Regions from separate parts of the Rhizobium sp. FG96 genome, predicted to be linked through region 2. Evidence: riboswitches for the same ligand, from Rfam matches in the RefSeq annotation. Region 2 holds a riboswitch; each other region holds the start of a gene.
The links. Region 2 has a riboswitch for thiamine pyrophosphate ahead of ACODR6_RS16200 (YkoF family thiamine/hydroxymethylpyrimidine-binding protein). Riboswitches for the same ligand answer to the same signal wherever they lie in the genome.
Positions count from the first base shown of each region.

Region 1: linked by a shared signal. The riboswitch ahead of ACODR6_RS06170 (ABC transporter permease) and the one ahead of ACODR6_RS16200 (YkoF family thiamine/hydroxymethylpyrimidine-binding protein) in region 2 are both predicted to bind thiamine pyrophosphate.
Region 3: linked by a shared signal. The riboswitch ahead of thiB (thiamine ABC transporter substrate binding subunit) and the one ahead of ACODR6_RS16200 (YkoF family thiamine/hydroxymethylpyrimidine-binding protein) in region 2 are both predicted to bind thiamine pyrophosphate.

Region 1 is NZ_JBMDIL010000002.1:609,035-613,240, reverse strand. It holds gene ACODR6_RS06175 (ABC transporter substrate-binding protein) at 1-806, opposite strand, end outside; gene ACODR6_RS06170 (ABC transporter permease) at 838-1,578, opposite strand; TPP riboswitch at 1,688-1,790, opposite strand; gene ACODR6_RS06165 (outer membrane protein) at 1,940-2,569, shown strand; gene ACODR6_RS06160 (hypothetical protein) at 2,729-2,974, shown strand; gene ACODR6_RS06155 (sugar ABC transporter substrate-binding protein) at 3,045-3,974, opposite strand; gene ACODR6_RS06150 (sterol desaturase family protein) at 4,150-4,206, opposite strand, start outside.
Region 2 is NZ_JBMDIL010000007.1:225,718-229,923, forward strand. It holds gene ACODR6_RS16190 (acyltransferase family protein) at 1-798, shown strand, start outside; gene glpK (glycerol kinase GlpK) at 799-2,292, opposite strand; TPP riboswitch at 2,433-2,544, shown strand; gene ACODR6_RS16200 (YkoF family thiamine/hydroxymethylpyrimidine-binding protein) at 2,536-3,144, shown strand; gene ACODR6_RS16205 (ABC transporter permease) at 3,172-3,960, shown strand; gene ACODR6_RS16210 (ABC transporter ATP-binding protein) at 3,957-4,206, shown strand, end outside.
Region 3 is NZ_JBMDIL010000004.1:283,872-288,077, forward strand. It holds gene ACODR6_RS09850 (MarR family winged helix-turn-helix transcriptional regulator) at 1-48, opposite strand, end outside; gene ACODR6_RS09855 (MDR family MFS transporter) at 164-1,699, shown strand; TPP riboswitch at 1,756-1,868, shown strand; gene thiB (thiamine ABC transporter substrate binding subunit) at 1,921-2,943, shown strand; gene thiP (thiamine/thiamine pyrophosphate ABC transporter permease ThiP) at 2,943-4,206, shown strand, end outside.

The DNA.
Region 1 (4,206 bases), on a different contig from region 2:
GTGTCGAAAAAAGCCTTGCGGTTCAGCTCGTCATTGAGATCGGGATAGGCCTTGATGAACATCTGCCAGGCGTCATCGGGGTGGTTGGTGATGAAGACGGAGGCCTGCTCGATCGCACCGAGGAAGCGCGGCAGACGCGAATCGGCGGCCGAATCACGATGGGCAATGAAGATCAGTTCGTCATAGGGCGGCACGCCGTTTTCTTCCGGATAGAAGGCCTTGCCCTCGTGACCCTCGAGCTTCATCTGCGTCAGCTCGAAATTGCGGAAGCCGCCGACGGTCGCATCGACCTTGCCCGCGATCAGCGACGGCGAGAGCGAGAAGTTGACGTTGACGAGCTCGACATCGTCCTTCTTGAGACCGGCATTTGCGAGCATCCGCTTCAGCATCGCATCCTCGAAACCGGTGACGGAGAAACCGACCTTCTTGCCCTTCAGATCGGCGAGGCTCTTGATCGGCCCGTCGGCCAGCACGGTCACCGTATTCAGCGGCGTTTCGACCAGCGTGCCGATGCGGACGATCGGCAATCCGGCTTCATGATCGAGATAGAGATTGGGCTGGTAGTGGATGCCGATATCGGCCTGCTTGGCAGCGATGAGACGCGGCACCGCGGAGGGATCGGCGGGCGGAATGAGGGTGACGTCGAGACCGGCGGCGGCGAACAGGCCCTTCTCTTGAGCGATCACCATCGGCGCATGGTCCGGATTGACGAACCATTCGAGCATGACGGTCAGCTTGTCGTTGGCGAAGGAGGGCGACGCGAGGGTCGCGATCGCAAGGAGAGTGGCGGATATCAGACGCAGCATGTTTGCTCCATGATTTTGCGGGAAGAAGAAGTCAGTTCGTGGTGGCCCATGGGGTCCAGCCGGAGGTGAGCCTGTCGACGGCGACGCGGCAGATGACGGTCATGGCGGCGAGCACGGCCATGGCGGCAAAGACCATGTCCGTCTGCATGCGGGCATTGGCCTGGACCATGACGAAGCCGAGGCCGGAGGACGCGCCGACCCATTCGCCGATCACGGCGCCGAGTGGCGCGAGGGGTGCAGCGATCCTGAGGCCGGAGACGAGGGACGGCAGGGCGAGCGGCAGGCGGATCCGCATCAGCGTCTGCCAATGGCTGGCCTCTGTCAGCGATACCGCATCGAGAATATCCCGCTCGGTGCGGCGCAGCCCGTCGGCAAAGGCGGAGGCCACGGGAAAGAAGATGATGATCGTCGCCATGGCGATCTTCGAGGCAATGCCGAAACCCAGCCAGATAACCAGGATCGGCGCCAGCACGAAGACCGGGAAAGCCTGCAGGATCAGTACCATCGGCCAGACGAGCGTGGCGGCCGCCGGAAAGGCGGCGAGCGCGAAGGCGACGGCCGCGCCCGATATGGCGCCGCAGAGCAGGCCGAGGACGATTTCGAGCGCCGTCGTCAGGCTCTGCTCAAGCAGGAAGAGCGGCTGCCTGCCGAAGACGGCGACGACGTCGGCAGGCGACGGCAGAATGAAATGCGCGGGCGCGAAGATCCAGATGACCGCCTGCCAGAGAGCGATCAGCAGGGCCACGCCGCCGAGGGCGTTGAGCGGACGCATCGCTAGGCCTTCGCGCGGGCCGGATGCGGGAACGGAAAGACAGACATGGCGAAGCGATCTCCAGACAGAATTGGAGATCCAGGCAAAGCGAAGAAGAAGGGGAGATGCCGCCGGCATCTTGTTCCGTTCCTACGCCGGCATGACCCGGATCAGGTTCAAGGGTCCGGCTCACCGCCATCTCAGCATCGTCAGATGCTCCCCTCGGAATGGGCGGAACCTGTCGTTTTCCCGGCCTGAAGTCAATGGCGCATCTGTCGCAGGCCTTCGCCGGTCTTGTATTCCGGGGTCTCAGCTACAAAATTAATTAGAGACTTTTGGATCAGGCACCCTACTTGACCCCTAAGCATTAGGGAGACCGAATATGAAATTCGTTATTCTCACCGCGCTGGCTGCCTCACTTGCCGGCATTTCCGCTCAGGCCGCGGACCTGACGCCGCCGCCCGCCCCTGTCGAGCCCGAAGCGATAACACCTGTCTTCACCTGGTCCGGCCCCTATATCGGCGCCGAGGGTGGCTATAGCTGGAACACCTTCGATCCTTCCGGTACGTCGGATGTCGATGCCAATGGCGGCATTCTCGGCGTCTTCGGCGGCTATAACTATCAGTTCGACAACAACTGGGTTGTCGGTGTCGAAGGTGACGTCCTGCACAACTGGAACAAAGAGGATGTAGCCTTTGGCTCGGTCGAGACGACCTGGCAGGGCTCGGTTCGCGCCCGCGTCGGCTATGCCTTCGACAATGCGCTGATCTACGGCACGGCCGGCTGGGCAATCGCCCGCGCCGAGGCCAATCCGGATGTCGGGCCAGACGAATCGGATACGCTGAACGGCTGGACCATCGGCGCCGGCATCGATTACGCCTTCACCCAGAATATCTTTGCCCGCGGCGAATATCGCTACACCGATTACGGCAGCGGCAATTTCGGCGCGGCTGGCGGCGATTTCGACCTGAACCAGAACACCATCATGATCGGCGTCGGCGTCAAGTTCTAGGCGCCACCCATCTCCCCAATGTAAGGACACGCCTTCATTCAGCGTGCCCTTTTCTATGATCGCCGGTACGCTTTCCAACATCTCGTGGAAAACCGGAACACCGTGTTGCACTAATTTAGGACTTCGACAAAAGTCATTCCCATCATGAGGAATGCTCACATGCTGTCGGGTCTCGGAACAATCACCATCACGGACGAGAACTATAGTGAGCATGTCGCCTTCGAGCTCGGAGAGCGCGATGGCCTGCTTTTCGGCGGCGAGGAAGTGCTGCGCAGAGCGCAGCGGGCCAAGAAGGTCTTCCTGTTTCTGCTGACCTCGCGGCGCGAATTGCGCATCCGCATTGCCAATGTCGAGCATAGCTGCGCCAATTTCGTCGTCATCAGCGAGCCCCTGCCCGCCGCCTGACATGCGAATGGCCACGATGGCCTGAGCGCATCGTGGCCGTCCTGACGCCGCCCGTGAGGCAGGCGGCGCCTTAGTTCAGGTGTTCGAAATCCGCCATGTTCTTCTGGGTGACGAGCTGGAAGGGGATCCAGACCTCTCGGTCGAGCTTCTCGCCCTTGATCGCCTTCATCGCGGCATCGATCGATCCCTTGCCCTGGCCCTTGGCATCCTGAAACACGGTGACCTTGAGATCGCCTGTCTTCATCGCCTGCAGCGCCTCGGGCGTCGCGTCGATGCCTGAGACGATGATCTTGTCGGTCGAGGCGCCGGCGGCCTTCAGCGCCGAAATCGCGCCGAGCGCCATTTCGTCATTATTGGCGATGATGGCATCGAATTCGACGCCCGATGTCAGCCAGTTGGAAACCAGATCGGCGCCGTTGACGCGGCTCCAGTTGCCGACCTGCTCCTGGGCGACCTTGATGCCGCTGCATTCAGGCGTCTTGACGACATCGTGAACGTCCTGCGTGCGCTGGCGCGCCGCCTGGCTGGTGAGGTCGCCGATCATGATGACGACATTGCCCTTGCCGCCGAGCATGCGACAGACTTCCTTGGTCTGCAACGTGCCGGATTCAGTTTCGTTGGAGCCGACGAAGGCCTGCTGCTTGCCGAGCGTGTTGAGGTCGGTCGGCTGGACATTGACATAGATGAGCGGGATGCCGGCATCTTCGGCAACCTTGCTGAGAGCGGGCGTGCCATCGGAATCGACGGGGTCAACGATGATGGCGGAGACGCCGCCGGCCGCAAAATTCTTCACCTGATCGAGCTGCTTGTTGACGTCGGTCGTCGCGTCTTCGATCTGCAACTCTACCCCGATCGACTTGGCGTAGTCTTCCATGCCGTTGACGATGAGCGTCTGAAAGTTGTTGGACAGCGTGCCCATCGAAACACCGATACGGTCGGCAGCGTGCGCCTGCGACGCAAGCACCAGCGCAACGGCGCTGGCGGTCAGCAATTTCAGCATGTTCTCTCCTCCCAGAGATAAGGCGGCGCCAGGCGGCCGCAGGAAAACGTTAGCCGGGGAAGGCCGTGCGGTCCGCCGATAATTTGATGAAAACGCCTCATTTGCAGGGCATCCGCATAGCAAAGGGCCCGGCTCTGCAGCCGGGCCTTTCTCGGTCGCTCGCTTGGGAAATCAGTCAGCTTGCCTGCTGCTCGCCGCGCGCCTTCTTTTCGGCGCGGCGCCTTGCCTGCTC
Region 2 (4,206 bases):
AGGAAGAAGATCTGGACCTTCGTCTGGCTCTTCGGCGTCTGGAGCACGGCGCGCTGGCTTTATTTCCGCTATGTCCACACCAACGGCCTCGTGCCCTCGGAGGGGTCGGATCCCTATCAGCTCATTGAAATGTGGTGGGCGCCGAATACCGGCATCTGGTTCATCTGGGCGCTGGCAATCTTCATGACCGTCACCAAGCTGCTCTCCTCGGCGCCGCGCATCCCGGTCATCGCCGTCGGCACCATTCTCTCGATCCTCACCTTCGGCGGCTATCTGCCGATCGATCTCTTCACCCACCGCAATGTGCTGCAGTATTTCGTCTTCTTCGCCTTCGGCTGCTGGTATGGCAGGCTGATCGCCGAAACGCTGACCGAGCGCCCTCTCCCCTTCGCGGCCGGTGGCTTTACCGCTTTCATCCTGCTGCTGGCGCTGCGCAGCCGCCTGCAGCCGATCGAGCCCGGCCTCTGGGCCTCTGCGTCGTCGATCGCAGGTCTGTCATGGCTGTGCGGCATGGCCGTGCTGATGTCGCGGCTGAAGGCCCTGCGCGACGTCTTTTCCTATTTCGGCCGCAACACGCTGCCGGTCTACGTCACCCATGTGATGATCGTCGCCGGCATAGCCGGCCTGATCGCCACCCTGGTCGAGCCCTCACCATCGATCGGCTATCTCGCCGCACCCCTGATCTGCGTCACCGCCATCACGCTGTCGCTGGCAATCAAGGCAACCGCCGACCGCTCCGGCGCAAGCTGGCTCTACAGCCCGCCGGCTAGGCGCGAAAGGGCGGTGGCGGCGGCCTGATCAGGCATCGCTCAGCGTCCGCTTCACCGCATTCTTCCACCCCTTGAGTTTGGCGGAACGGGTCTTCTCGTCCATGTCTGGTTCGAAGCGACGGTTGCGCTTCCACTTCGCAGAGAAGGTCTTGCGGTCCGGCCAGACGCCGGCCCGGCTGCCGGCGAGCCAGGCAGCTCCGAGCGCCGTCGTCTCCAGGATCACCGGCCGGTCGACGGGCGCGTCGAGCAGGTCGGAGAGCCGCTGCATCGTCCAGTCGGAGGCGACCATGCCGCCATCGACGCGCAGCACCGTGTCGTCGCTGCCGTTCTTCCAGTCCTTCTGCATCGCATCGAGCAGATCGCGGGTCTGGTAGCAGACGGCTTCCAGCGCAGCGCGGGCGAATTCCGCCGGGCCGCTGTTGCGTGTCAGGCCGAAGATTGCCCCGCGCGCCTTCGGATCCCAATGCGGCGCGCCGAGACCGGTGAACGCCGGCACCAGATAGACCTCCTGCGAGGGATCGGCATTCTCGGCGAGCTTGCCGGTCTCGCCGGCCGTGTCGATGATGCCGAGACCGTCGCGCAGCCACTGGACGGCCGCTCCGGCGATGAAGATCGATCCCTCCAAGGCATAGGTCGTCTCGCCGTCCAGCCGGTAGGCGATCGTCGTCAACAGCCGGTTCTTCGAACGCACCATGTCGGAGCCGGTATTCAAAAGCGCGAAGCAGCCGGTGCCATAGGTGGATTTCAGCATGCCAGGCTCGAAGCAGGCCTGGCCTATCGTTGCCGCCTGCTGGTCGCCGGCAACTCCGAGGATCGGGATCTCGGCGCCGAGGATCGACTTCTCGACGATGCCGAAATCGGCAGAGCAGTCCTTCACCTCCGGCAGCATGGCGGCGGGAACGCGCAGGATCTCCAGCAGGTCCTTGTCCCATTCGTTCTCGGCGATGTTATACATCAGCGTGCGCGAGGCATTGGTCGCGTCGGTGGCGAAACTCTTGCCGCCGGTCAGCCGCCAGATCAGGAACGTGTCGATCGTGCCGAAGCAGAGTTCGCCCTTGGCGGCGCGGGCGCGCGCACCCTTCACATTGGCGAGCATCCAGGAGAGCTTGGTGCCCGAGAAATAAGGATCGAGGATCAGGCCGGTCTTCCTGGTGAAGATCTTCTCGAGGTCCTGGCGCTTCAGGTTTTCGCAATAGCTCGCCGTGCGCCGGTCCTGCCAGACGATGGCATTCTGGATCGGCTTGCCGGTTTCCCGCTCCCAGACGACGACGGTCTCGCGCTGGTTGGTGATCCCCAATGCGGCAATGTCAGTCGCCTTCACCTTCGCTTCGCGCAGCGCCATCTGGATCGTCGAAACGACGGAATCCCAGATTTCCTCAGGGTCATGCTCCACCCATCCCGAGCGCGGATAGATCTGCGTGAACTCCTTCTGGCCCACGCCTGCGATCTTCATCTCGCCATCGAACACGATCGCCCGCGTCGATGTCGTGCCCTGATCGATCGCCAGAACATATCCGCTCATCCCTGCCCCCTCCCATGAAGCTCTGATGCTTTCAGATAGATCATTTAAGAGGCAGAAACGAAAGGAAAAAGAAAGCCGAGCGCAATTTTGCCCCTCGTCAGATCGCCGCTTTACAAGCCGCGCGGCGCATGTTTAAAAGGCGCCAACGACAGGGGTGCTCCGTATAGCCGGGGCTGAGATGCGGCTGGCATGGCCTCAAACTCTTTAGCTGATCTGGATAATACCAGCGGAGCGAGGCGAGCGATGTTTTCTGGCGCACAAATTTCCCTTTACCCGATGACCGACCGTTTCGTCGACGTCATCCTGTCTGCCCTTCCGGCACTTGATCCCTATCGCGAAAAGCTCAGGATCGAGACCGACGACATCTCGACGCTGATCGTCGGCACGCCCGATATCGTCTTCGCCGCCATGCGCGATCTCTATGTCGCGGGCTCGGCAGACGGCATCCACGCGGTGCTGCGCGCCACCATCTCCCGCGGCTGCCCCGGCGAGCCCGATGATCCCATGTGCCACACCGAAGCCCTGACGGGCCCGGTCCTGCCGCTTGCCGAGCGCAAGGCGTCGGCTCTCGAAGCGGTCGCTTCCGCCCCGGTCACCGGCCGCCATGCAGCCGCGCAGTTCTCGCTCTATGTCATGGGCACCGGCGATCACATGGAAGAGATCTACGGCTGCATCGACTTCCTGAAGAACTCGGGCGTCTTCGACCGTTCGAAGAATTTCTGCACCCGCGTCAAGGGCGATGCCGGTGCCGTCTTCGCGACGATCCACGAAGCCTTCGTCCGCTTCGGGCCGCCGAACGGCCATGTCACGATCGATCTCACCGTATCGGCCAACAGCCCCTCCGCCGTCTGATCTCAGCGTCACGTCAGGATCCTGCCGATGCCGAGATCTGTCCGGTTGCCGGGCCTTGCCGCCCGTTTCATTCCCGCCATCCTGTCCGTCGGCGCTGTGCTCGCCGCCTGGGAAAGCTATGTGCGCATCGCCGGCCTCCCGCCCGCGACGCTGCCCGCACCCTCGCGCGTTCTCGCACAGGCCTTTGCCGAACGTGCCGCGCTGCTGGCGAATAGCTGGCCGACATTGCAGGCGACCCTGGCGGGTTTCGCCGCCTCCCTTCTCATCGCTTTCGTGTTTTCGGTGCTGATCGATTTCGTGCCGCGCCTGCGCTCGGCGCTGATGCCTGTTTTCGTCATCAGCCAGACGCTGCCGCTCGTCGCCATCGCGCCCTTGATCGTCCTCTGGTTCGGCTTCGGCCTGCTGCCGAAAATCCTGCTGGTCGCCCTCGTCACCTTCTTTCCGATGCTTGTGGCCCTCACACGCGGCTATGAGGCGACAGAGCCGGAGATCGAGGAACTGCTGACCACCATGGGCGCCTCTCGGTGGAAACGCTTCCTCGCCGCCCGCCTGCCGTCATCGCTGCCCTATTTCTTCGCCGGTCTCAGGATATCGATCACCTATGCCGTCGTCGGCGCCATCTTCGCGGAATATGCAGGGGCCGCCCGCGGGCTCGGTATCTATATCCTCAACGCCAAGAACAATTTCCGCGCCGATCTCGTGCTTGCCGCCGTCCTCGGCAGCGCTCTGCTGACGCTCTTGCTGTTCTCACTCGCGGTCCTCGCCGAGCGCCTCGCCATGCCCTGGCACCGGGCAAACGGGGAGGACCTGGAATGAGCAGCGCGCCCCTCCTCGATATCGAAAACCTCAGCTGCCGCCTCGGCAATATCGATGTGCTCGCCGGCATCTCGCTGCACCTGAAGCAGGGCGAATTCATATCCGTCCTCGGCCCCTCCGGCGCCGGCAAATCGACACTCTTCCGGCTGTTGACAGGCTGCGCCACCGCATCCGCCGGCAGCATCCGCATGAACGGCCAGCCGCTCGACGCCGCCGAACGCCCCTTCGCCTTCATGCCGCAGCGCG
Region 3 (4,206 bases), on a different contig from region 2:
CAGCGACAGGGGATCGAGCTCGTGAATTCGGGCGGGTTTCTCGTTCATGCGGCGAGCATAACAGAAGGCTTACGGGAAGGAAACATGCCTGCGTCATTCAAGTGTCATTGACATTTATATGCTTTTGTCACATAAATTGACGATCAAGATCGGAACTGTCTTCATGGATATGCAGCTTGCCTCCCAGCCGCTCGTAACGGATCCCCGCCGCAGGCTTATTCTCTTCCTGTTTTTGATGACCGCGATGTTCATGGCAACGCTGGACAATCAGATCGTCTCGACGGCGCTGCCGACGATCGTCGGCGAATTCGGCCACCTCGAGCGCTTCGGCTGGATCGGCTCGGCCTATCTCCTGTCGCTCAGCGCCGTGATGCCCGTCTACGGCAAGCTCGGCGACCTCTTCGGCCGCAAATATGTGATGATGACGGCGATCGCGATCTTCACCGTTGGCTCGGCTGTCTGCGGTCTGGCTGTCTCGATGAACACGCTGATTGCCGCCCGCGTGCTGCAGGGCCTCGGCGGCGGCGGCATCATGGTGTCGATCTTCGCCGTCAATGCCGACCTTTTCGAGCCGCGCGAGCGCGCCCGCTACCAGAGCTATTCCAGCCTCGTGCTGATGGCATCGAGCGCCATCGGCCCCGTTCTCGGCGGCATGATGAGCGATCTGTTCGGCTGGCGCTCGATCTTTCTGGTCAATGTCCCCATCGGTTTCGTTGTGCTCATCGGCCTGGCGCTGATGCTGCCCTACCGCAAGCCGCACCGCCGCCCGAAGATCGACTATGCCGGTGCCCTGCTGCTGGCGATGACCACAACGAGCATCGTGCTGATGGCCGATGGCAGCGAGCTCTTCGGTTCGATCCTTGCACCGCAGAGCCTCGGCATCATTGCCGCAGGCGTTGTCTGCGCCATCGCCTGGGTCTTCGTCGAGCGCCGCGCTGCCGAACCGATCGTGCCGCTGTCGCTGTTCCGCAACCCGACCTTCCCGCTTCTCTTGATCATGTCGATCACCGGCGGCGGCATCGCCATCGGCATGGCCAACTATTTCGCGCTGTTCCTGCAGACGACAACAGGCCTCTCGCCCTCGCATGCCGGCCTGCTCTTCATCATGCTAACCGGCGGTCTTGTCTGCGGTTCGTTGTTTGCCGGCCGCACCATCTCGCGCACCGGCCGTTACAAGCCCTTCGCCATCGCCAGCCTCTCCTGCAGCGCCATCGCTTTCGCGTTGCTGACGCAGGTTCACGCTGGAACGCCCCTACCAGTTATCGGCCTGCTGATGGCCCTGCACGGCATCGGCATCGGGCTGGCGCAGCAGGTACCGATCATCGGCGTGCAGAACGCGGCTCCGGCCCGTGACGTCGGTGCTGCAACGGGTTCGGTGACGCTGTCGCGCATGGGCGGCGCCTCGATCGCCATCTCGATCTACGGCGCGATCATCGGCTCGCAACTCGCCAAGGTCGGCGTCTCCATCCCCGGTGTCGCCGATATCGAACAGCTGACGCCGAAGATGATGGCGGCATTGCCGGAAGCCAGCCGACAGGCGGTGGCCGATGCCTATTCGGCGGCCTTCACGCCGCTCTTCATGACCTCCTGCGCTTTCGCCCTGATCGGCCTGATCGCAGCGTTCCTGCTGAAGCCAGTACAGCTGCCGCGCCACGGCGAAGCGAAGACGTCTGCGGCTGCAGCTGAAGCAGCCGAGTGACCTGACGAGGGCGAGCTTCGCCCTTGTCATAAAGCCGTCACCACTATACATCTGCCAACGCTCTAACGGGGTGCCCGTGTCCGCAAGGACAGCTGGCTGAGAGGCTTCAAGCCAACCCGCGGAACCTGATCCGGTTAACACCGGCGGAGGGATTAGATGCGCGCGTGACACCAGGCACCGCCCTTTTCCCGTGAAACAACTTGTATAGGAGGAGGCGCGCCATGCCCGGCCGCAAACCATTGATCGCACTTTTCGCCACGGCGCTTCTCGCCGTTACCTCAGCCATCGCTCCGGCCCAGGCCGCAGACAAGACGCTGACGGTCTATACCTACGAAAGCTTCACCTCCGAATGGGGTCCTGGCCCCAAGGTGAAGGAAGCCTTCGAGAAGACCTGCGCCTGCACCGTCAATTTCGTGAGCGTCGCCGATGGCGTCGCCCTTCTCTCACGCCTCAAGCTCGAGGGCGCCTCGACGAAGGCCGACGTCGTGCTCGGCATCGACACCAACTTGATCACCGAAGCCAAGGATACGGGCCTGTTTGACGCCAGCGGCGTCGATACCAGCGCCTTGAAGGTACCCGGCGATTTCAAGGACGATGTCTTCGTTCCCTATGACTACGGCCACTTCGCCATCATCTACGACACGCAGACGGTAAAGAACCCACCGAAAAGCATGCAGGAACTGGTCGACGGCGACCCGTCGCAGAAGATCGTCATCGAGGATCCGCGCACCTCTACGCCGGGTCTCGGCCTGCTGCTTTGGGTGAAGTCCGTTTACGGCGACAAGGCGCCGGAAGCCTGGGCCAAGCTCAAGAACCGCATCCTGACGGTCACGCCAGGCTGGTCGGAGGCCTATGGCCTGTTCACCAAGGGCGAGGCGCCGATGGTGCTCTCCTATACGACGTCCCCGGCTTACCACATGGTCGCTGAAAACACCGACCGCTATCAGGCGGCCGCCTTCTCCGAGGGCCACTATATCCAGATCGAAGTCGCCGGCCTGCTGAAGAACGCGCCAGACAAGGATCTTGCCCGCGACTTCCTGAAGTTCATGGTCACCCCCGGCTTCCAGGACACGATCCCGACCAACAACTGGATGATGCCGGTCTCGGCGACATCCACGCCCCTGCCGGATGCTTTCGGCAAGCTCGTCAACCCCTCCAAGACTTTCCTGATGTCGCCGGATGACGTCGCCAAGAACCGCAAGGCCTGGATCGACGAGTGGCTTGCGGCGATGAGCATGAACTGATGCTGCAGACGGCGGCGGAACGGCGAAATGCATTGGCGGGCGGCGCAATTGCGCTCGCCGCCATCCTGCTTTTCATCGGTATCGCTGCCGTTTCGCTTGCCGCCTCCGGCGGGGGCGCTGCCTTTGCCGGGATCATTTCCGATCCCTATATCCTCCGCGTCCTGCGCTTCACGCTGCTGCAGGCAGTCCTCTCCACGCTGCTATCGGTTTTCCTGGCGATCCCTGTCGCGCGGTCGCTCGCCCGCCAGCCGCAATTTCCCGGCCGCATCTGGATCATCCGGCTGATGGCGGTGCCGATGGGACTGCCCGTCCTGATCGGCGCGCTCGGCCTGATCGGCATCTGGGGCAGGCAGGGCCTGCTCAACAGCGCGCTGACGAAACTCGGCCTCGCCGAACCCGTCAGCATCTATGGCCTGACCGGCATTCTGCTTGCCCACGTCTTCTTCAACCTGCCGCTCGCCTGCCGGCTGATGCTTGCCGGTCTTGAACGGCTGCCCTCTGAATACTGGCTGATGGCGAGCAATCTCGGCATGCGTCAGCGCGCCATCTTCCGTTTCATCGAATGGCCCGCCATCCGCGGCCTGATCCCCGGTATCGCGGGGCTGATCTTCATGCTCTGTGCCACCAGCTTCACGCTGGTGCTGACGCTCGGCGGCGGTCCTGCGGCAACGACGGTCGAGGTGGCGATCTACCAGTCGCTTCGCTTCGATTTCGATCCCGGCCGCGCCGTCGCACTTTCCCTGCTGCAGATCGCGCTGACCGGCCTCGTCCTCGCCGCCATGTCGCTCCTGCCAGCGAGCCCTGACGAGGGGCTGACGACGGGCCAACGAGCAATGCGTTTCGATGGCAGGAAGCCCACAGCGAGGCTATTGGACAGCCTGCTATTGATCGTCGTCACAGCCTTTCTCCTGTCGCCACTTCTCTCGGTCGTCGTCGCCGGCCTGAAAGCCGACCTGCCGAAACTGCTTGGCGAACCCGTCTTCTGGCAGGCCGCGGCGATGAGCTTCGGTATATCCATCTCCGCCGCCACACTGGCGCTGCTGGTATCGGCAGCCCTGATCCGCGCCCGCCAGACCATCGCCACCAGCAAGCAGTCCGGCCGTGGCAACCGCGCCTTCTTCGCCACGATGGGCGGCGCATCTTCGATGGTGCTATTGGCCCCGCCGGTCGTGCTTGCCACAGGATGGTTCATGACCCTGCGACCGTTCGGAGATGCAGAAATTTTCGCGCCTGCCCTCGTCGTCTTGATCAACATGCTGATGG